Regions from separate parts of the Actinomadura rubrobrunea NBRC 15275 genome, predicted to be linked through region 3. Evidence: riboswitches for the same ligand, from Rfam matches in the RefSeq annotation. Region 3 holds a riboswitch; each other region holds the start of a gene.
What was found. Region 3 has a riboswitch for cyclic di-AMP ahead of AR3_RS09920 (coiled-coil domain-containing protein). Riboswitches for the same ligand answer to the same signal wherever they lie in the genome.
Positions count from the first base shown of each region.

Region 1: another riboswitch for cyclic di-AMP. It lies ahead of AR3_RS10050 (C40 family peptidase); the one in region 3 lies ahead of AR3_RS09920 (coiled-coil domain-containing protein).
Region 2: another riboswitch for cyclic di-AMP. It lies ahead of AR3_RS15200 (hypothetical protein); the one in region 3 lies ahead of AR3_RS09920 (coiled-coil domain-containing protein).

Region 1 is NZ_BCQU01000024.1:29,712-36,891, forward strand. It holds gene AR3_RS31485 (SUKH-4 family immunity protein) at 164-463, shown strand; gene AR3_RS10045 (hypothetical protein) at 542-1,186, shown strand; gene AR3_RS10050 (C40 family peptidase) at 1,334-2,320, opposite strand; cyclic di-AMP (ydaO/yuaA leader) riboswitch at 2,362-2,533, opposite strand; gene typA (translational GTPase TypA) at 2,739-4,595, shown strand; gene AR3_RS10060 (FHA domain-containing protein) at 4,716-5,903, opposite strand; gene AR3_RS10065 (4Fe-4S single cluster domain-containing protein) at 5,900-6,637, opposite strand; gene AR3_RS10070 (AAA family ATPase) at 6,634-7,180, opposite strand, start outside.
Region 2 is NZ_BCQU01000043.1:20,160-27,339, forward strand. It holds gene AR3_RS15190 (L,D-transpeptidase) at 1-778, shown strand, start outside; gene AR3_RS15195 (M48 family metallopeptidase) at 765-2,201, opposite strand; gene AR3_RS15200 (hypothetical protein) at 2,239-3,522, opposite strand; cyclic di-AMP (ydaO/yuaA leader) riboswitch at 3,782-3,981, opposite strand; gene AR3_RS15205 (C40 family peptidase) at 4,381-5,358, opposite strand; gene AR3_RS15210 (NYN domain-containing protein) at 5,580-6,845, opposite strand; gene AR3_RS15215 (DEDD exonuclease domain-containing protein) at 7,167-7,180, shown strand, end outside.
Region 3 is NZ_BCQU01000023.1:69,381-76,560, forward strand. It holds gene purL (phosphoribosylformylglycinamidine synthase subunit PurL) at 143-2,434, shown strand; gene AR3_RS09920 (coiled-coil domain-containing protein) at 2,632-3,576, opposite strand; cyclic di-AMP (ydaO/yuaA leader) riboswitch at 3,580-3,753, opposite strand; gene AR3_RS09925 (S8 family peptidase) at 3,946-5,112, opposite strand; gene AR3_RS09930 (serine/threonine protein kinase) at 5,263-7,056, opposite strand.

The sequences.
Region 1 (7,180 bases), on a different contig from region 3:
GCTGGAGGCGTCGGCTCTGACCGCTGTCGGCGTCGGAGCAGGCCGACTTCAGTCGGGAGCGTTGCCCCAGGCATGTGTCCAAGAACAATGTCGGCGTCGCCTCAGTGCTTGCCGGATCGGCGGGGACTGGCCGCTGGCGCTGGGCGGCGGGAGCGTCCTGCGGGTGTGGACGGCCCATCTGATCGAGAGCGAGCCGCACCCGCTCGGACCATCTGGCGCGGCGCCGGCTCGCCCCCACGAGCTGTACAACGTCGCATGGCGCCGGGCGGACGAGCACCTGGGGTCGCGCGGCGTGCCGCTGGTGATCGAAGAGTTCGCCGAGGGGTTCGTCGCCCGACCCGTTCCCGGCGGTAACGGCCTGCTCGTCGTCGACCGGCGCACCGGGGCGCTCACCCGCTGGCCGGACCTGCCCACCGGCGAACTGGCCGAACACTACCGCCGGTACCTGCGCGGCGAGTTGTAGGCGTCGGGGCCGGCCCCGGCGAAGAAAACACGGCGGAGCCTTGCAGGGCCAGGCGGGCACGAGTCGGACCTTTATCAGATGCCGGGATACGACGTCGCGCGTTACCGTGTGCAGGTGATCAGCGATGAGGGCCTCCGGTTGGGGGAGGCGGCCGCGCGTCGCCTGGCGCAATTGGGCTGCTGCGTGATCGAACCCGGTCTGACTGACGAAGAGTTCGCCCGCATCGAGGAGCAGTACGGATTCGAATTCGCCGACGATCACCGGGCCTTTCTGGCGGCCGGGCTGCCGGTGTGGAAACCGCCGGAGGAAGGGCAGACGTGGGAGCGGCCTTGGCCGGACTGGCGCAATGGCGACCCCGATGAGCTGCGGGAACACCTCAACTGGCCGGTCGACTCCCTGCTGTGGGACGTTCGGCACGGCCATTGGCGGCACGAGTGGGGAGTACGGCCGGACGACGTTGAGGAAGCCGTGGAGACGGCACGGCGTGAGCTGGCGCAGGTGCCCACCATGGTCCCGGTTTATGCGCACCGGTTCCTGCCCGCGGGGCGCGGCACCTTCGGGCATCCGGTGCTCTCGATGCGCGGCTGGGACATCGTCTACTACGGGACCGACCTGGTCGATTACATCGACCAAGAGTTCCAGGAGCCGCGCCCTGAATTGACGGACGAGTGGCGGCCGCGGGCGACCGTCCCGTTCTGGCGGGATTACCTTCCTCAGACTTGAGGCCGTCAGACCGGCATGGACGGGGACTTCTCAGTATTCGAAGAGAACCTCGGTTTTCGAGAGCGCATTGGGATGCGGTTTACGTCGCCTCGGCGTCAACCGCATCCCAATGCGCGGCTCCGCCGCTCCCCATCACACGGGGCCCTTCTACGAGATCCTGTTGGCGCCGGCGTAGTCGGAGCGGTCCGACAGCCTGGAGATCTTGACGACGTCGCCCGTCTGCGGGGCGTGAAGATACTTGCCGTCGCTCAGGTATATGCCCATGTGGTGCAGGTCGGAGCCGAAGTAGACCAGGTCGCCCGAGCGCAGCTCGCTGCGCGACACCTTGCGTCCCAGCTGGTAGAGGTCGCCGGTGTAGTGCGGCAGGCCCTTCTTGCCGACCTGCGCGTACGCCCACACCACCAGGCCCGAGCAGTCGAAGCTGTTCGGGCCGGCGGCGCCCCAAACGTACGGGCTGCCGAGCTTGGTGAGCGCCTTGCGCGCCATCTTCGCGGGCAGGCCGGAGCCCTTGACCGTGGCGGTCAGGCCGGTGCGGGGATCCTTGGCCTTGGTCGTGGTGAGCTTGTCGAGCTGCTTGACGACCTCGTCCACCTTGGCCTTGGCCGCCTTGCGGGCGGTTTTGACCTGGGCGGCGGCCTGCTCGGCCTGCGCCGCCTTGGCGGCTGCGACCCGCTGCGCCCGGTCGGCCTGGTCGATCTGAGCCTGGAGGCGGCCCAGCGCGGCGGTCTGGTTCTGCACCAGGTACGCCGACGCGGACAGGGCTTCGGCGTCGCCGCTCGCCAGGAACAGCGCGTCGGGGCCGCCGCTCATGTAGCTGGCGGCGGCGAGCCTGCCGAGCTGGGCGCGGGCGGGGGCGGCCTTGGCCTCGAGCTCGGCCGCGGTCTTGGCGGCGTCCCGTTCGGCGCGCCGGGCCTTGGCCAGTTCGACGCGCGCCTTGTTGAACCGCTCGGTCAGCCGCTCGGCCTCGGTGTTGAGCTCGTCCAGCCGCTTGCGCAGCTCTCTTTCGGTGGGACGGCCGGGATCGGCGGGGGCCGCCGCGGCGGCGAGCCGCAGCGGACCGGTGGGGGCCGTGGCGGCGGGCGCGAGGACCCAGCTGAGGGCGACCGCCGCGGCGGTGGCTGTGACGGTGGACACGGCGACGCGCCGTGCACGGTGACCGGGGGGCAAGGTCGTGCACTCCTCTCCTCGTCCGCCTGCCGGGTTAGCTGACGGGTTCGGGCCGGGAGTTCGCCCTACGCGCAGGCGCGCGCGTCACCGCGGACGGTGCGACCTGCGTCGATTCACCCCGAGTCCTGAGGACGGCGCCTCGGACGTGGTTCCCCGGCTCCCCGCTGGGGGGATTCGGCGGCCCGGCCGCAGCCCGCGCGTCGTCCTGCGGGCTCCGGACGACCGGGTCCGCAGAGAGTACAAAGAAACCGTAAAGTGCGGCAACCAGGGCATATGGGGTGAAACGGGTCGGGCGGTCCGGCGGGGCCTTCCGGACCGGCAAGTAGAATCGGGAAGGCTGCGGGTCCGCAGCGACTCCCGGATCCTCCACCAGAGCGAGAAGCGCATGCCCATCTGCACCCGCGACGACCTCCGCAACGTCGCGATCGTCGCTCACGTAGACCACGGCAAGACGACGCTGGTCGACGCCATGCTCTGGCAGTCCGGGGCGTTCCGCGAGAACCAGGACGTCGACGAGCGCGTCCTGGACTCCGACGCCCTGGAGCGGGAGAAGGGCATCACCATCCTCGCCAAGAACACCGCCGTCCGGCACGGCGGGCTCACCATCAACATCATCGACACGCCCGGCCACGCCGACTTCGGCGGCGAGGTCGAGCGCGGCCTGTCCATGGTCGACGGGGTGGTGCTGCTGGTGGACGCCAGCGAGGGCCCGCTGCCGCAGACCCGGTTCGTGCTGCGCAAGGCCCTGGAGGCCCGGCTGCCGGTCATCCTGGTCATCAACAAGACCGACCGGCCGGACGCCCGCATCCCCGAGGTCGTGGACGAGACCTACGAGCTGTTCCTGGACCTCGGCGCCGACGACGACCAGATCGACTTCCCGATCGTCTACGCCTCGGGCCGCGCGGGCCGGGCGTCCCTGCAGGCCCCCGGCAACGGCGAGCTGCCCGACTCGCCCGACCTGGAACCGCTGTTCCAGGTGATCAAGGACACCGTCCCGCCGCCGTCCTACGACCCCGACGCGCCGCTGCAGGCGCACGTCACCAACCTCGACGCCTCCAGCTACCTCGGCCGCATCGCGCTGTGCCGGATGCACGCGGGCACCATCAAGAAGGGCCAGCAGGTCGCCTGGTGCCGCCGCGACGGCAGCGTCGAACGGGTGCGCGTCAGCGAGCTGCTGATGACCGAGGCGCTGGAGCGCAAGCCCGCCGACGAGGCCGGGCCCGGCGACATCATCGCCATCGCCGGCATCCCCGAGATCATGATCGGCGAGACCATCGCCGACCCGGACGACCCGCGCCCGCTGCCGCTGATCACCGTGGACGAGCCCGCCATCTCCATGACGATCGGCACCAACACCGGTCCGCTGGCCGGGCGCGAGAAGGGCACCAAGGTCACCGCCCGGCTCGTCAAGGAGCGCCTGGACCGCGAGCTGGTCGGCAACGTCTCCATCCGGGTGCTGCCCACCGACCGCCCCGACGCGTGGGAGGTGCAGGGCCGCGGCGAGCTGGCCCTGGCCGTCCTGGTGGAGAACATGCGCCGCGAGGGCTACGAGCTGACCGTCGGCAAGCCCCAGGTCGTCGCCAAGGACATCGACGGCAAGAAGCACGAGCCCGTCGAGCGGCTCACCATCGACATCCCCGAGGAGTACCTGGGCGCGGTCACCCAGCTCATGGCCGTCCGCAAGGGCCGCATGGAGCACATGACCAACCACGGCACCGGGTGGATCCGGCTGGAGTTCCTGGTCCCGGCGCGCGGCCTGATCGGGTTCCGCACCGAGTTCCTCACCGAGACCCGCGGCACCGGCATCGCCCACCACGTGTTCGAGGGCTACGAGCCGTGGTTCGGCGAGCTGCGCACCCGTCCCACCGGCTCGCTGGTCGCCGACCGGTCCGGCGTCGCCACCGCCTACGCCATCTTGAACCTGCAGGAGCGCGGCACGTTCTTCGTCGGCCCGGGCACCGAGGTCTACGAGGGCATGATCGTCGGTGAGAACTCCCGCGCCGACGACATGGACGTCAACATCTGCAAGGAGAAGAAGCTCACCAACATCCGCTCGTCCACCGGCGAGGAGCTCGAGCGGCTCACCCCGCCGCGGCAGCTGTCGCTTGAGGAGGCCCTGGAGTTCTGCCGCGAGGACGAGTGCGTCGAGGTCACCCCGTCGGCCGTCCGGCTGCGCAAGGTCGTCCTGGACGCCAAGGAACGCGAACGCATCCGCGCCCGCACCAAGCGCTCCGGCGGCTGATCCGCTCCGACACGCCGATCAGGCGCGGCGCGCCTTCGAGTGGGCAGGGTGCGTGCGTGCGCGCGGGCGGCGGCCCTCCCGTGGGGAAGGACCGCCGCCCGGTGACGATTGCGTCGGCGTCTACTTCAGGCTCACGGTGCCGGTGACGTCGGCGGCGAGGCGGAGCTGGTCGCCGTCGCGGAGCGGGGCCTCGACGCCCCGCGGAAGCCGCTCGCCGTTGACGAAGGTGCCGTTGGTGGAGCCCTCGTCACGCACCCACGCGGTGCCCGACGGGTCCAGCCAGACCGTCGAGTGGCGCCGGGACACGTTGTCGTACTGGGTGAAGGTGGACGCGACGGGGGACTGGCCCGCGTCGCGGCCCAGCACCAGGTGCTGGCCCACCGTCACCTTGATCTCCCCGCTGGGGAACTGCACGCGCAGCACTGGCGAGCTTTGGGACGACGGCAGCGGACGCAGGCACGAGTCGCACTGCGCCGCGCCCGGGTTGCTCAGCACCGCCTCGCAATAGGGGCACATGAGCGCGGTGCTGTCCGGGCGGCCCTGCGGGGACCGCTGCTGGTGCGCCTCGGGCGGCACCAGCGTCGCCTCGCGCCCGTACGTCGGCGGCATCGGGGCCCGGGACTCCGGCTGGTGCGACGGCGGCGCGTACGGGTTGTCGGCCGGAGCGTACGGGTTATCGGCCGGAGCGTACGGGTTGTCCGCCGGCGCGTGCGGCTGCGGACCCGGGCCGTGCTGCTGGTGCGGCTCGTGCGCGGGCGGCGCCTGCTGCTGCGGCGGCCCCCAGTGCTGCTCGGGCATGGGCGGCGGCGTGGCCTGCCCCCAAGGGCTGTCCATCTGCTGGCCGCCCCCGCCCGGGCCCTGCTGCTGTTGCTGCGCCCAGGGGTCCTGCGGCGGCGCCTGGTGCTGGGGAGCCTGGTGCTGCGGCGGGGCAGGGGCCTGCACCGGCGGGTTCCACGCCTCCGCCCCCTGCTGCTGTTGCTGCGCCCACGGGTCCTGCGGCGGCGCCTGGTGCTGCGGCGTCTGCTGGTAGGGAGGCGGGGCCTGGTGCTGCGGGTGGCCGCCCGGCCCCTGCTGGTACTGGCCGGGGTCCTGCTGGTACGGCGGCGGAGCCTGGTGCTGCGGCTGCCCCTGGTCGTACGGCGCCTGCTCGTACGGCTGCTGGTAGGGGTACTGCGGAGAGCCCTGCTGGGGCGGCGGGTACCCGGCGCCCTGGCGACGCGCGCCCCCGCTGCGGGCCAGGTTCGCTCCGCAGCTCAGGCAGAGCAGGTCGCCCTGCTGGTAGGGCTCGTCACAGACAGGACATTTCAAGGTCGCCATGACACTTCCCCCGCACGTACGCCGGCACGTTCGAGCCTCGATGTGAGGTGCTCCATGTCACCCCTTCGCGGGATCCCGATGTAGTACACCCGCCTTCCCTCCGGCCCCTCGTCCACGGAAACCTGGATCCGGGGCCCTGTGTCCCGACCGGTCTGGTCAGAGCCGTCGGCCAGCGCCCCGTACCGCTCGCGCCCCAGCGGGGACAGCGGGACGATGCGCTGGTTGGACGACCCCCTCCAGAGTAGAGAGCCGTCCGGGGAGTGTCGCCCCCCCGGATTGAGCCGGTCGACGTACGGCCCGGTGATGACCGCGTCGCACAGCTCCAGGATCGCGCTCGTCCGCGCCGAACGCAAAAGCCGCGAATAGGCGTATCCGCTATAGACGAGGACGTCCAAGGAGATCGTCTCATGTCCGGAGGAGTCCCGCCACGCGCGGATGCCCCGCAGCAGCGCGGCCAGCGCCTCGGGCTGCTGGAACGGCTCGCCCCCGGAGACGGTCACGCCGTCCAGCGGACGCGGCAGGGACTCCAGCCAGCCCAGCACCGCGGCGACCGGGACGGCCTTGCCCGGGTCGGGCTCCCACGTGTCGCGCGACAGGCAGCCGGGGCAGCGCAGCGTGCACCCCTGCGTCCAGATGCCGGCGCGCACCCCCGGCCCGAGCGTGGTGACGGGATAGTGCGCCTTGGCCAGCAGCAGCGTCTGCGCGTCCCCGGGTCGCCCGCTCACTTCAGGTCCAGGTGGACGATGCTGCCCTCGCGGCGGACGCCGGTCACGGCGATGCGCTCGTCCGGTGTCAGCTCCCGGTCGAACAGCGCCCGCGCCAGCGGATTCACGAAGTAGGACTCCAACTTCATGCCGATGCCGCGGCCGCCGTGGTCCAGGTCGGCCGTGCACCACTCGCGCAGCGTCTCCCGCACCTCGTCGTCCACCGTCAGCTCCACCCGGTGCTCCTCGGTGACGCGGCGGCAGATGTTGGCGAGCTGCAGGTCGAAGATCTTGGCGGCGGCCTCGGGGCCGATGAAGTCGAACACCACGATGTTGTCGCCGAACCGGTTGAGCAGCTCCGGCCGGTTCAGCACCTCGGTGAAGTGCTCGGCGACGGCGGCCTTGATGCGCCGCTCCACCTCGTCGTAGGACATGCCCGGTGCGACGTTGCGCACCCGCACGGGCGCGCCGTCCGGGCCGATCTCCTGCCCGCGCGCGAACATGCCCAGGTTCGAGGTGAAGATGAGGATCGACTCGGAGAAGTGGACGGTGTTGCCGCGCCCG
Region 2 (7,180 bases), on a different contig from region 3:
GTCCCGGCCGGTGGAGGGCGCCTGGCACTGGCTCGACGACCAGAGCGTGGTGTTCCGCACGAGGACCTACTGGCCGTCCTACACCGACGTGCGGTTGCTGGCGCACCTGAGTGGCGTGCGCGCGGCCAACGGGGTGTACGGCACGCGGAACTTCGACGTCGCCTTCCGCATCGGCGACCGGCACGACATCAGGGCCGACGAGGACACGTACCGGATGACGGTGCACAACAACGGTCGTCTGGTGCGCACCATGCCCATCAGCATGGGACGCGGCGGCATCGAGAAGTACACCACCACCAACGGCGTCCACCTGACCATGGAGAAGGGCAACCCGGTCATCATGGACTCGTCGACGGTGGGCTGCGGGCCCGGCTGCCCCGACTACTACCGCCAGACCGTCTACTACGCCGTCCGCATCTCCAACAGCGGCGAGTACGTGCACAGCGCGCCCTGGTCCGTGGGCTCTCAGGGGCGTGAGAACGTCAGCCACGGATGCATCAACGCCAGCCCGAAGGACGCGCGCTGGTTCTACCACTTCGTCTACCGGGGCGACCCCGTCACGGTGACGGGCAGCTCGCGCGAGCTCAAGCCCGACAACGGGTGGGGATACTGGCAGATGAAGTGGGACGACTGGGTGAAGGGCAGCGCCCTGAAGCGGTCGGTGTGGGTGGGCCCGCACGGCAGCACCCCCGCGAAGACGTCCGTGCAGGCGCCCAGCCAGGCCGACCGTACCTCCGCCCCGGGCGGGGGCGGCACCCGGGCCTCTAACGGCGACTGAGCGGCGGCGGCTCCGGGACGCCGTGCTTGCGTGCCCAGTCGCGGGCCATCGCGATGCGCTCGGGGGCGGCGGGATGCGTCCGCCACAGCACGTGCTCCACGATGTCCGGGCGCAGGTCGGAGATGTTGCGCACCGACAGCTCGCGCTGCATCCCGACAAAGGTCGACGGGTCGCGGGTGAGGTCGAGGGAGTGCGCGTCGGCGCGGGCCTCGATGTGCCTGCTGACCAGGTTCTGCACGGGGGCGCCGACCTGCGCGGCCACCGTCACCAAGGCCAGCAGGAGCGCCGCCGAACGGGCGTCCGCGATGCCGCTCCGGTCGACTCCGGCGCGTCGTCGCACCCGGGGGGAGGTCAGCACCACGTACAGGAGGCAGATTCCCCCGGACACGGCCAGCGCGCCGATGAGCGTGCCGTGGAGCACGTCGTTGTTCTCGGCGTGCCCCAGCTCGTGCGCGACGATCGACTCGATGCGGGCGCGCGGGGTGCTCTTCAGCAGCGTGTCGTAGACGACGATGCGGCGCGTGGACCCGAACCCGGAGACGTAGGCGTTGAGCGCGGTGGTGCGCCGCGACGCGTCGGCGACCAGCACGTCCTCCACCGGGACGCCGTCGCGCCGCGCCATCGCCAGCAGGTCGGCGCGCAGCGGCCCGTCGGGCAGGGAGTGGAACCGGTTGAACAGCGGCTCGACCGCCACCGGGTACACGAAGGACACGGCGACGACCAGGACGAAGCCGCCCGCCGCCGCCCCGGCCCACCACCAGCGGGGGAAGCGGCGCATCAGCGCGTACAGCAGCGTGAGCGCCACCGTCCAGATCACCCAGGTGACGCCGAGGGACTTGAGCTGGTCGGTCAGCCACGCCGACCACGACTGAGTGGACAGCCCGTACCGGCGCAGCACCGTCTCGCTCCACGCGTCGAACGGCAGCCCCGCCAGCCGCACCACCACTGTGAGCAGCAGCGCCGCCGCGGCCGCGCGCAGCGGACGGCGCCGCACCCGGGCGGTGGCCCAGCCGACGAACCGCGAGCCCAGGGGCGTCAGCCCCAGGACGAGCACGACGGCGAGGCCGACCAGCAGGCCCGCGTACGCGGGCGGGGCGAGCGCCGCGTCGAACGCCCGCGACCGCTCGATCTGGTCGGCGGTGAAGTCCAGGGACGGGTCGGGAGCGGCACGACCGCCGGGGACCGGGCCGGGCAGCGGGGTCCACGGTGTGGTGACCGCCAGGACGACCCCGACGGCGGCGAACAGCACGACCGACGCGACCGCCGCGGCGACCCGGGGCCTGGAGCGCCCCCGGGGGGCCGCCGGCTCCGGCCGATCCGGCGGCGGCCCGCTCGCCCGTGCGGCGCTCACCCGGGGGGCGTCCGCCTCCGCGGCTTCCGCTCCCGGAGCCGTCGTCGTCTCGTCGCCGCGCTCGCTGCTCACTGCCTCGCCTCCGCCCCGCCGTGCAACCCGATCGTCCTCAACCCAGTGTCTCGCGCAGATAGTCGCGCCATAGCGCGGTGAGGCGGGCCGGGTCGACGCCCAGCGTCGCGCGCAGGGCGGCGTCCAGCGGCCCGCGGCCCGCGGCGCGGTACAGCCGGACCAGCGCGGCCTCACCGTACCGCTCGGCGATCATCCGGCAGGCCAGCCACGCCTCCTGGTAGGCCTGCGGCAGCCGCGGCGCCGAGGCGGCGAAGTCGTCGGGGCCGGGGAGCCGGGCGGGCAGGCGTCCGGCGGCGACCTCGGCGCGCAGTTCGCGTGCGGCCGACCGGACGCTCACGTCGGCGCGCAGGTAGCCGACGTAGTCGGCCAGGCCTTCGATGAGCCACACCGGGGTGCGGCCGTCGCGCGCCCCGCCGGTGGCCACGTGGGTCAGCTCGTGCGTCAGCACCACGTCGCGGCCCAGCGCGCTGAGGCGGGCGAACGCGACGGGGGAGACGACGACGCGATCGGCGCCGCGGCCCTTCCCGGCGGTGGGCGCCGTGGTGGCGACGGCGGCGATCCGGTCCAGTCCCTGCGCGCCCGCGCCCGACGGATCGGCGAGCGCGGCGGCCAGCCCGGGGTCGGCGGGCGCCACCGCGACGGTGCGGCGCCGCCAGCCGTCGCCGACGACGCCGGAGACGACCGGCACGGCCGCGTCCAGGCGGCGGGCGATCTCGTGCAGGCGCGGCCCGTCGCCCAGCACGAGGGTGCGGCGGCCGCGGACGACGGTCAGCGGGCCGCCGTCGAAGACGTCGGCCTCGTCGGGGAGGCCGCGCGCCGCGCCGTCGCCCGCGACCGTCCAGGAGCCCGAGCGCGGCGCGAACGCCATGTACCGGGTCCGGACCACCGGGGCGTCGTCGAAGCCGCGCAGACGGTAGCTCAGGCGCACGCGCGCCACCGCCGATCCGGGCTCCAGGCGCACCAGCGTCTCGCTCCAGGACGCCAGGGGCAGCCGCAGCAGGTTGTCGAACATGCGGCCCTGGGCGTCGCGGTAGGCGGCGGGCGCGGCGGCGACGGTGGCCATGAAGGCGACGCGGTCGCGTTCGCGCACGGCGCGCGTCCGGTTGGCCAGGACGGCCGCGACCGCGCGGGGGTCGGGCACGGCGGGAGCCGGTGCGGACGAGGCCCCGGGGCGCCGGGACGCGTCGGACCCGGCGGCGGTCAGGCCGAGCCCCGCCAGCACGCCCCCCGCCGACGCGGCGGCGATCGCGGTGACGGCCGCGCGGCGCGGGATGCGGCGGACCGGCGGTCCGTCCCCTTCGGCGTGGCCGTCGTCGTTCATGCGCGCGATCCTATGCGGGCCGCACCGGTCGGGCGGCGGCCGGTTCGTCCTCCTCGGAGGATTCGGCGTCCTCGGAATAGGCGAAGCCCGAGGCGGGTTCTGCCGTGTGGGGAGCCGCCGGGTACGCGAACGCGGCCGCCCGTTCGGGCGGCCGCGTCGAAGCACACTATCGGTCAGTGGATGACGAACGAACGAGGATGGAGACCGCCGGGATACCGGGGCGGCGGTCCGTGCCTGTTGACAGCGTTCTCAGTCGGCGCTCACTCCTTCCATACGCCTACCGGGTTAGCTGACGGGTTCGGTCGTGGAAGTCGACCTACGGCGCACGGCCTCGACTCCGGGTGCGAGGCGCGGCGCCGATTCACCCCGGAGCCGGCCGCCCGCGAGCGGCGGGACGAACGGCTCGGTGGTTCCCCGGCTCCACCCCCGTGCCGGGGGCGGACTCGGCGGCCAAGCGGCGGTATTCGGCTGAACTCGTGACGAGGACGGGACCCGTGGGACGGACCCGTCGTGCCGGTCCCGCAGACCTTCCCAGTGCGCTCGCGGCGCCATGCACGCCGCAGGCGTGCGCACGGTACGGCCTCGAGCCGGCGGGAGGACGGCATCTGGCGGATGCCGCCAGGGCGACGCGGCACCGGGTGCCGCAGCGGGGGCGCGGCACCTGGCGGGTGCCGCGGGATGACATCCCGGGACGTCGGCGCTGGCACGGCGCCTGGTGGACGCCGTGAGCGGTCACAAAGTACCAAAGGCGGACGAAGAGGCAAATAGTCGGCAAAAAGATCTACGGTCCAGGTCAGAACGCGTCTGACCTGGACCGCAGTCGTGATCGTGCCGGAGGGCGAGGGGAGCGCGGACTCCTCAGACCCGGCCGGCGCCGTAGAAGTTGGTCCGGTAGTAGCCGGACGTGATCGAGACGATCTCCACGTTCTTGCCGGTGCGCGGCGCGTGGATCATCTTGCCGCCGCCGATGTACAGCCCCACGTGCCCCAGGTTGTTGAAGAACACCAGGTCACCGGGCTGCAGGGCGTCGAAGGACACCCGGCGGGTGGCGGCGTACTGGCTGTTGGTGACGCGCGGCAGGTTCACCCCGGCCGCGCCCCAGGCGCGCATCGTCAGGCCCGAGCAGTCGTAGGAGTTGGGCCCTTCGGCGCCGTACTGGTACGGCTTGCCCAGCTGCGCGTAGGCGAACTGGATGGCGACCCGGGCCGAGCCGCTCGCCGGGCCGTTGTAGGTGGCGCCGGCGCCCTCGCCGGGCGCGGCGTCCCGCTCGCCCAGCTGACGCAGCAGCTTCTTCTGCTGCGCGATCGACTTTTCGACCTCGGCCTTCTTCTCGCGCAGCTCCTTGGCCTTCTTGGCGACCTCGTCGTAGGCCTGCTGGGCCTGGGCCTGCTCGCGGCGCAGCCGCTGCGTCGAGGCCAGGAACTGCTCCAGCTCGGAGCTGCGGTTGCGCGACAGGTGCGCGAAGATCGCGGTCTGGTCGAGGATCTTCTGCGGGTCGTCCGCGGCGGCGAAGCCCACGACGTCGCCGGTCTCGCCGTTCTTGTAGGCGGCGGCCGCCATCTCGGCGATCCGGCGGCGCAGCTCGTTGAAGGTCTTCTGCTCTTCCGCGCCGGCCCGCTTGGTCGCCTGGAGCTTGCGCTTGGCGATCTTCAGCTCCTCGCCGACCTGGTTGTACTTCTCGACCAGCTGCTCGACCTGCTCGTTGAGCTTGATGAGCTTCTTGCGGGCGTCGGACGCGCTGGGCGTCGGCTCGGCGTGCGCCGCCGTCACGGGCACCGCGAGGGACGCCGCCAGGGTGAGGCAGGCGGTCGCCGCCAGGCGCCGGGGGGCGAGCAAGCCCCCGAAAGGACTCCGCGGGCCTCGCGGGTCCGCTGCGGAGCCCCCGGTCAGATCATTGGTCACGGTCGGTTATGCCCCTCTCGTCCATGACGTCAGCCGACGACACTAGCGAGGGGTCACACCAGTCACAACCGATTCGTTACTATTGCGCGTCTTGTTTCACCTGTCCGCGCACAGATGATCACCAGACGCACCGGGCCCGGCCCGCGCCCGCGGGGTCACGAGCGGCCGAGGCGGCGCAGCAGGAGGGTGGAGGGGGCGGGACGGGCGCCGATGCGGCGGGCGGCGTCGGCCACCTCGCGGTCGGACGACACCACGACGACCGCCCGGCCCGACGGCTCGGCGCGCACCAGCTCGCCGATCAGCTCGTCGGCGGTCTGCCCGGGGCGGCTGAACAGCACCCGCACCCCGCGCGGCGCGGTGACCGCCACGGGGGCGTCCAGGTCGGCGCCGTCGAACACGCAGGTGACCTCGGCGCGGGTCTGCGCGGCCAGGCCGCCCAGGCCCGACAGCAGCCGGGTGCGCTGGTCGGCCAGCGGCAGCTCCCCGTACCCGGTCTTGGTGACGTTGTAGCCGTCCACGATCAGGTGCACCTGCGGCAGCGTCAGCAGCCGGTCGAGCAGCTGGGGGTCGTCGTCCGACAGCGACCGGCCGGGCAGCGCGCGCAACGCCTGCTGGTCCGGCGTCACCGCGCCGACCGCGTCGGCCGGGCGGCCGATCGTGGACGGCAGCGCCAGCTCCCGCCGCACCCCCTGGGCGGCGTCCACGAGCGCGTCCAGCAGCATGCGCAGCCGCACGTCGTCGATGTTGCGGCCCTCCCGCGCCGCGCGACGGGCCGCCTCGGCGTTGGCCTCGGCCTGCCCCAGCCGGGCGCGCAGCCGCCGCAGCTCCTTGGAGTCGGCCGCCGCCGCCTCCATCGCCTCCGCCAGCCGCCGCTCGGCCGCGGCCGCCGCCGCGTCGGCCTGCTCGCGCGCCGCCCGGGCCTTCGCGCGCGCCTCGTGCAGCTTGCGGCGCAGGTCGGCGATCTCGGCCTTGGCCTCGCGCAGCTCGGCGCGCAGCCTGTCCGCCTCGGCCGCCCGCGCGGCCCGCAGGGCCGCCAGCTCCTCGCGCAGCTCGGCGATGCGGCGCTCGGCCGCGGCCTCCTCGTGGGCGTGCGCCGACCGTTCCAGCTCGGCGCACGCCGCCTCCACCTGCCGGGTCCAGCCCCGCGGGCGCAGCAGGTACGCCAGCGCCGCCACCCGGGCGGGGTCGGCGGCGGGCGGCACCTGCCCCGCCTCGAGCGCGTCGGCCAGCTCCGCCTGCCCGGCCCGCAACGGCTCGGCCACCCGGCGGCGGAACGCGTCGTCCTTCTCCAGCAGCGCCGCGATGTGCTGCGCGGCGAACTTGGCGCGCTTGCGCCGCTCGAAACGGGCGAACGGACGCAGCGGGGCGGGCACCTCGTCGGGCGGGAGGGCACCGATCAGTTCCGCGGCGGCCTCGACCACGTGCTGCCGGACCGCCCCGGGGAGGGGACGGGCGAGCCGTTCGTCCGGATCCGGGCCGCTGTCGATGGTCCTGCTCCTCCCAGGCCGAAATGACCCCCGGTGCGCTGTCTGTTCCCGGGCGTGTCGCGCCCTAACCAGCGCGAACGCGCGATCCCCCGACCCCCTTGCATTCCGGTGAGCCAGGGGGACGTCCATCACCGGGCAAGGGGCGCCGGATCCCGCGCCCGCCCCCCGAGGGCCGACGGCCGCACATGGCACGGTCCGGCACAGTCCACACTAGCGGGACCCGCACTGTCGGTGGCGTCCTCTACGGTCGCCCACATGACTGCAGTGCC
Region 3 (7,180 bases):
GCCGCCGCGGATCGTCGTGTCGCAGGACGCCGCCGCGGCGTTCGCCAAGGCGCTGGCCGCCGAGGCCTCGCCCGGGCAGACCGTCCCGGACGGGCCGGCGCCGGCCGAGACGACCGGGCCGCAGCCCAAGCTCGCCACCGAGATGACGCCGCCGGACGAGCCCGTCACCGACACCGTCGAGATCGCCGCGGCGACTCCCGACCGGCCGCAGCCGTACGCCGAGCTCGGCATGAAGGACGAGGAGTACCAGCGGGTCCGGGAGATCCTGGGGCGGCGGCCCACCTCCGCCGAGCTGGCGATCTACTCGGTGATGTGGAGCGAGCACTGCTCCTACAAGAGCTCCAAGGTGCACCTGCGGCAGTTCGGCGAGAAGGCGCCCGAGAGCGACGCGCTGCTGGTCGGCATGGGCGAGAACGCCGGCGTGGTCGACATCGGCCAGGGCTGGGCGGTCACCTTCAAGGTCGAGTCGCACAACCACCCGTCGTACGTCGAGCCGTACCAGGGCGCGGCCACCGGCGTCGGCGGCATCGTCCGCGACATCATGTCGATGGGCGCCCGCCCCGTCGCGATCATGGACTCGCTGCGGTTCGGGCCCGCCGACGCCCCCGACACCCAGCGGGTGCTGCCGGGCGTGGTGGCCGGGATCAGCGGCTACGGCAACTCCCTGGGCCTGCCCAACATCGGCGGCGAGACCGTCTTCGACGCGTGCTACGCGCAGAACCCGCTCGTCAACGCCCTGTGCGTGGGCGTGATGCGCCACGAGGACATCAAGCGGGCCGTCGCGCCCGGCCCGGGCAACCGGGTGATCCTGTTCGGCGCGGGCACCGGCCCCGACGGCATCGGCGGCGCGTCCGTGCTGGCCTCGGCGAACTTCGACGAGGCGTCGCAGGCCAAGCGGCCCAGCGTCCAGGTCGGCGACCCCTTCATGGAGAAGCTGCTGATCGAGTGCTGCCAGGAGCTGTTCCGCGAGGACCTGGTGGTGGGCATCCAGGATCTCGGCGCGGCCGGGGTGTCGTGCGCCACCACCGAGCTGGCGGCCGCGGGCACCGGCGGCATGCACATCGAGCTCGACGCCGTTCCGCTGCGCGACCCCACCCTGCGACCCGAGGAGATCCTCATGAGCGAGTCGCAGGAGCGCATGATGGCGGTGGTCGAGCCCGCCAAGGTCGACCGCTTCCTGGAGATCTGCGCCAAGTGGGAGATCCCCGCCACCGTGATCGGCGCGGTCACCGACACCGGCCGGCTGGTGATGACCTGGCGCGGCGAGAAGATCGTGGACATTCCGCCGGGCACCGCGGCCGACGAGGGGCCGGTGTACCACCGGCCGTACGAGCCCCCGGCGGACCTGGCGGCGCTGCAGTCCGACACCCCCGGCCGGCTGACCCGCCCGTCCACCGCCGAGGAGCTGCGCCGCACCGTGCTGTGGCTGGCCGGGTCGCCGAACCTGGCGAACAAGACCTGGATCACCTCGCAGTACGACCGGTACGTCATGGGCAACACCGTCCTGGCCATGCCCGAGGACGCGGGCGTGGTGCGGGTGGACGACGAGTCGGGCCTGGGCATCGCGCTGTCGCTGGACGGCAACGGCCGCTACACCCGCCTCGACCCGTACTCGGGGGCGCAGCTGGCGCTGTCGGAGGCGTACCGGAACGTGGCCGCCACCGGCGCCCGCCCGCTCGCGGTGACCAACTGCCTGAACTTCGGGTCGCCCGAGGACCCGGGCGTGATGTGGCAGTTCGCGCGCGCCGTGGAGGGGCTGGCGGACGCCTGCCGCTACCTGGGCACCCCGGTCACCGGCGGCAACGTCAGCTTCTACAACCAGACCGGTTCGACGCCGATCAACCCGACGCCGGTCGTGGGCGTGCTGGGCGTGCACGACGACGTGCGGCGCCGCGTCGGCATCGCGTTCAGCAGCGAGGGCGCCACGCTGGCGCTGCTGGGCACGACGCGCGAGGAGTTCGGCGGCTCGGAGTGGGCGCACGTCGTGTACGGGCACCTGGGCGGTCTGCCGCCGAAGGTCGACCTGCCCGCCGAGGCGGCGCTGGCGTCGGTGCTGGTCGCGGCGGCGCGCGAGGGGCTGCTGTCGGCCGCGCACGACCTGTCCGACGGCGGCCTGTCGCAGGCGCTGGTGGAGTCGTGCCTGCGCGGCGGACTGGGCGCCCGCATCACGCTGCCCGGCGACCCGTTCGTGTCGCTGTTCAGCGAGTCGGTGGCGCGCGCCGTGGTGGCGATCCGTCCGGGCTCGGAGGGGCGCCTGGCGGCGCTGTGCGAGGCCGCCGGGGTGCCGGTCACCCAGCTCGGCGTGACGGGCGGCGACGCGCTGCACATCTCGGCGCGCGGAGCCGACGGGCAGCCGCAGGAGCTGTTCTCGATCTCGCTCGCGGAGCTGCGGGAGGCCCACGAGCCGACGCTGCCCAGCTACGCCGACGACTGACGGTCCTCGACGCGAAGGCCGCCGCACGGTCCGACACCGCGCGGCGGCCTTCGCCGTTTCCTGCACCGTTCCATGCGGCGGCGGCCTCTCGATCGCCGCTCAGGAGGCTCGAGGAAGGAGCGGACGGGCGGCCCCACGATCTTGGTGGCGGGGCGCCGAGATCCGGCGTCTGCGGCCGTCTCAGCGTGCGGGGACGGTCAGAAGACCGAGATGTGGACGTGGTCGTAGTGGTTGGCGGTGATGCCGCCGCGGTTCTCCATCATCCGCCAGCCGGGGCTGCGCACGTCGTAGATGCGCTGCCGCCAGATCACGTACTTGATGCCCAGCCGGTTGGCGTTGGCGACGGCGTACTCGGCCACGCGGTCGCCCTGGGCCTTGCCGCTGGCGGACGGCATGGTGCCGCCGGTGCTGACCATGAAGTCGCAGGCGCGGCCGGTCGCGTGGTCCTGCGGGTCGCCGGTGAGCCGCACGCACCCGATGATCGGGAACGGCCCGAACTCGATGTCGATGGTGTTCTTGACCTTCAGCATGCGGGGGGTGACCCCGCCCATCCCGGAGCTGGGCGACTCGGGCTTGAACTTCTTGATCAGCGCCTGGACCCTGCGCTTCTGCGCGCGCAGGTCCTGGATGTCCTTCTCCAGCTCCTGGACCTTGCGCTCGTACTCCTCGCGCGCCTTGCGCTGCTCGGCCACCAGCCGTTCGATCTGGCGGACCTTGGCGGCCTGGTTGGACGCCACGTGGCTGACCAGGCTGGCGTTGTTCAGCACGTTGTCGGGGTCGTCGCTGGCCAGCACCGCCACGGCCGGGTCGGTGGTGCCGGTCATGTACTGGGACGCGGCCATCTGCGCCACGATGATGCGCGCGCTGTCGAGGTCCTGCTGGAGCAGGCGCTGCTTCTGCCGGGCCTTCTTGATGCCGTACTGGGCGTCCTTGAGCTTGGCCAGGTCGCCGCCGTACTCCTTGTCGAGCTGCGCGATCTGCTTGTTCAGCTTGCTGAGCCGGCCGAGGTCACCCGGGTCGGCCTGTGCGGGGGTCGTTCCCGCCGTCGTCACCAGGGCGGCGGCTGCGGCGACGATGAGAGCCAGGGCGGGGCGCCGCACTCTGACGACACGACGTGGGCGGGTGGAGCTCGGGCTCTCCACGTCCTCTCCTCTCCTGTGACGCCTACCGGGTTAGCTGACGGGTTCGGGCGGAGGGTCAGCCCTATCGCGGCGGAGCCGCGAATTCACCCCGATGCCGACTAGACCTGGCTGGCCGCCCGGCGTTGGGTCCCCGGTTCCCGTCCGTAGTACGGATGCGGGATTCGGCTGGCTCGAGCCAGCCTGCCGATCAGTGCTGCGATCATGCCCGCGCCCGCGGGCGATCGCCACTTTAAGGAACTGGTCGGCTCTTGGCCAAGGTTAGACCCATGAGGCGGGTGAGATGAGCGGGAAACGAGACAAGAGCGCCCTTTCCGTCGCCCGGGTCCCCTGCCGTGACCGGCAGGGGACCAAGCTCCGGTCAGGCGACGGTCAAAGGCCGGCCTTGTAGAGCAGCCTGTTGGCGGTGCCCTTCGGGATGCGTCCCAGGCGGCTCTTGGTGGCGTTGTCGTTCAGCCACTTCTGCACGGTCGGGAACGAGGCGCTGCGGTGCGTCTGCAGGTAGAGCGCCGCGACCCCGGCGACGTGCGGGGACGCCATGGACGTCCCGGTCAGCGACGCCTTCCCGCCGCCGGGCCAGGCCGACGTGATGCCGTAGCCGGGCGCGAAGATGTCCACGCAGGAGCCGTAGTTGGAGAAGGTCGCGCGGTTGTCGTGGATGGTCGCAGCGCCGACCGCCTGCACCCATCCGGCGCTGGCCGGGGAGTAGTTGCAGGCGTTCTTGTTCTCGTTGCCCGCCGCGACGGCGACGAAGACCCCCGACTTGGACAGGTTCGTCAGGGCGGTGTTCAGCGCGGTCGACTTGGGGCCGCCGAGGGACAGGTTGGCGACCGCGGGCTTGACGGCGTTCTTGCGCGTCCAGTCGACGGCGGCGATCACGTCGGACAGCCGGCCGTTGCCCTGGCAGTCCAGCACGCGCAGCGACCGCAGGTTGACCTTCTTGGCCACGCCGTAGGTCTTGGCGCCGATCGTGCCCGCCACGTGCGTGCCGTGCCCGTCGCAGTCCCAGCCGTCGGAGAAGGACGGGGCGTGCCACACCGACTTGGCGCGGCCCTCGAACTGCGGGTGCGACCAGGCGATCCCGCTGTCGATGACGTAGGCGGTCACGCCGCTGCCGGTGTTCTTGTAGGAGTACGACTTCGACAGCGGCAGCTTGCGCTGGTCGATGCGGTCCAGGCCCCACGGGGGCGACGACTGCTTGGCGGTCGCGCGGTAGATCTGGTCCTGCTCGATGGCGACGACGTCGCGGCGGCGGCGCAGCTCGTCCAGCTGCTCGGTGTTCAGCGTGGCGGCGAAGCCGTTCAGCGCGCCCCCGAACCGCCGGACCGACCGGGCCTTCACTCGGGCGGCGGTGGACGCCGCCGAGGCGCCGTCCTTGAGCGTCACGATGTACGAGCCCGGAACGGGGGTGCCCCGCGCGGCCGTGACCTCGACCCGGACGGGCTCGGGCGCGGCCAGGGCGAGTGGAGCGGCGCCGACGACCACGGCGGACGCGACGGCGCCGGTGACGAGGAAGAGACGAGGGGGGACAGGGCGCACAGGGAGTCTCCTTTGCCTGCGACGCGTCCATGCCCAAGATCAAGACGCGTCGACAGGGCGCACCTTAATGGAGACAGACCCCCGACCAACCGCCAAACCGGCAAATCGGCGCGAAGTGGTCAGTCGAAGGAATGCGCGCGGCCCGCGCGCTCAGACGCGGGCCAGGCGCGCGTGGTAGGTGGCCTTGCCGTTGGGGCTCGTCCACACGTACTGCAACGTCCCGTCCTGCTGCAGCGTGATCTGCACGTTCCCGCTCGTGCACGGCTTGGCGATGGTCAACGCCATGCGCAGCGCCCGGCTGGTGCCCTGGGTCAGCGTCAGCGTGCCCGAGCAGCGCTCCTTGGGATAGAAGGCGCGGGCGGACGTCGCCCCGGCCTCGAAGCTCACCTCGACCGGGAACTGGGCGCCGCGCCCCGGGTTGATCGCCGTGCCGCGCCAGGTGCCCGCGAACGCCGGGGGGATCACGCTGACCGGACGGTCGTCCGCGGCCTGCGTCGCCGGATCGGCCCGCTGCGGCTGCTCCGCCGAGTCGCTGCGGAACTGCGGCCACAGCACCAGCGCGATGATCGCGATGCCGACCGCCACCCCGATGAACAGCGACAGCGCCACGCCCAGCACGTGGCTGCTCGGCCGCGGCAGCGCCCCGACCACCGGCAGCTCCGACAGGCGCGACAGGAAGGACAGCGGCGCCGGACGCGACGCGTCCGGCCGCATCTCCATGATCGCCGTGGCCTGGCGGCGGTCGTCGTCGCGCGGCCCCTCGTCCATGCCCGGGATGAGGTGCGGCGTCGGCGCCGTCTTGACGTCCGCCGGGTCCTCGACGGACGACGCCGCCAGAGGCGGCATGGCCTGCGTCGCGTCCCCGGCCCCGAGGCTGCGGCTGTCGAACGGCGCCTCGTCGCGCACCGGCACCCGCAGCGACGCGGCGCCGACCGACGCGGGCTCGGGCGCCGCAGGCGGCGGCTGGACCGACACCGGGGGAGGCGGCTGCGCCGCCGCCGGAGCCTGCGTGGGCGGCGGCAGCTGCACGGGCAGCACCTCCGGGGTCGTCTGCAGGGCGGGCGGCGTCCGGTCGTCGAGCAGCATCCGCGCCTCGGACACCATCGCGGACGGCATGCGGGACGTCAGCGCGCCCGCCTCGCCCATCAGCCTGTCCAGCAGGTCCCGCGCGGACGGACGGCTCTTCGGGTCCTTGGCGAGCGCGTCGGCGACCGCGTCCCGCAGCGTCCGCGGCAGCACCGACACGTCCGGGTCGTCGTACACGATCCGCTGCATGATCTCCGACGGCGAGGCCCCGGCGAACGGCGCCGTCCCCGAGGCGGCGAACAGCAGCGTGGCCGCCCAGGCGAACACGTCCGCGGCCGGGCCGACGCCCATGCCGCTGAGCTGCTCGGGCGCCTTGTACGACGGATCGTCGGTGACCCTGCCGGTCGGCGCCGCGGACACGGCCTCCAGGGCCTGGACCACCCCGAGGTCCGTCACCATCGGGCCGCTGCGGCCGAGCAGCACGTTGCGCGGCTTGAGGTCGTGGTGCGCCGTTCCGGCCTGGTGCGCCGCCGTGACCGCGATCATGATGCCGGCGGCCAGCCGCTCCATCACCGCGCCGCCGCGCGGCCCCTCCTCGTCGACCAGCCGCTGCAGCGAGGGGCCGTCCACGTAGTCGCCGACCACGAACGGACGGTCGCCGTCGACGTCGGCGTCGAGGATCGCCGCGGTGCAGCAGCCCATCACCCGGCGCGCGGGCGCCAGCGCGCCGACGAACCGCGACCGGGCCGCCGGCTCCCCGCTCAGCCGCAGGTGCAGCAGTTTGACCGCGACGGAGCGTCCGGCCGGGCCCCGGCCGAGGAACACCGTGCCCTGCCCGCCCGCGCCCAGCCGCGCGATGATCTCGTGGCCGCCGATTCGACGCGGATCACCGGGCTGCAGGGGCAGCGCCTCGGCCATTGTGCGAACCTCCGTGTCGTCGCGCCGGGCCTCGCCCCGGCATGCCCCCCGTCTCCTGCTCTCTCCGCCGTGCGGGACGACGCCCCGCACCGCGCCCCCGCGTGCGCCGTGCCGTGATGCGTGC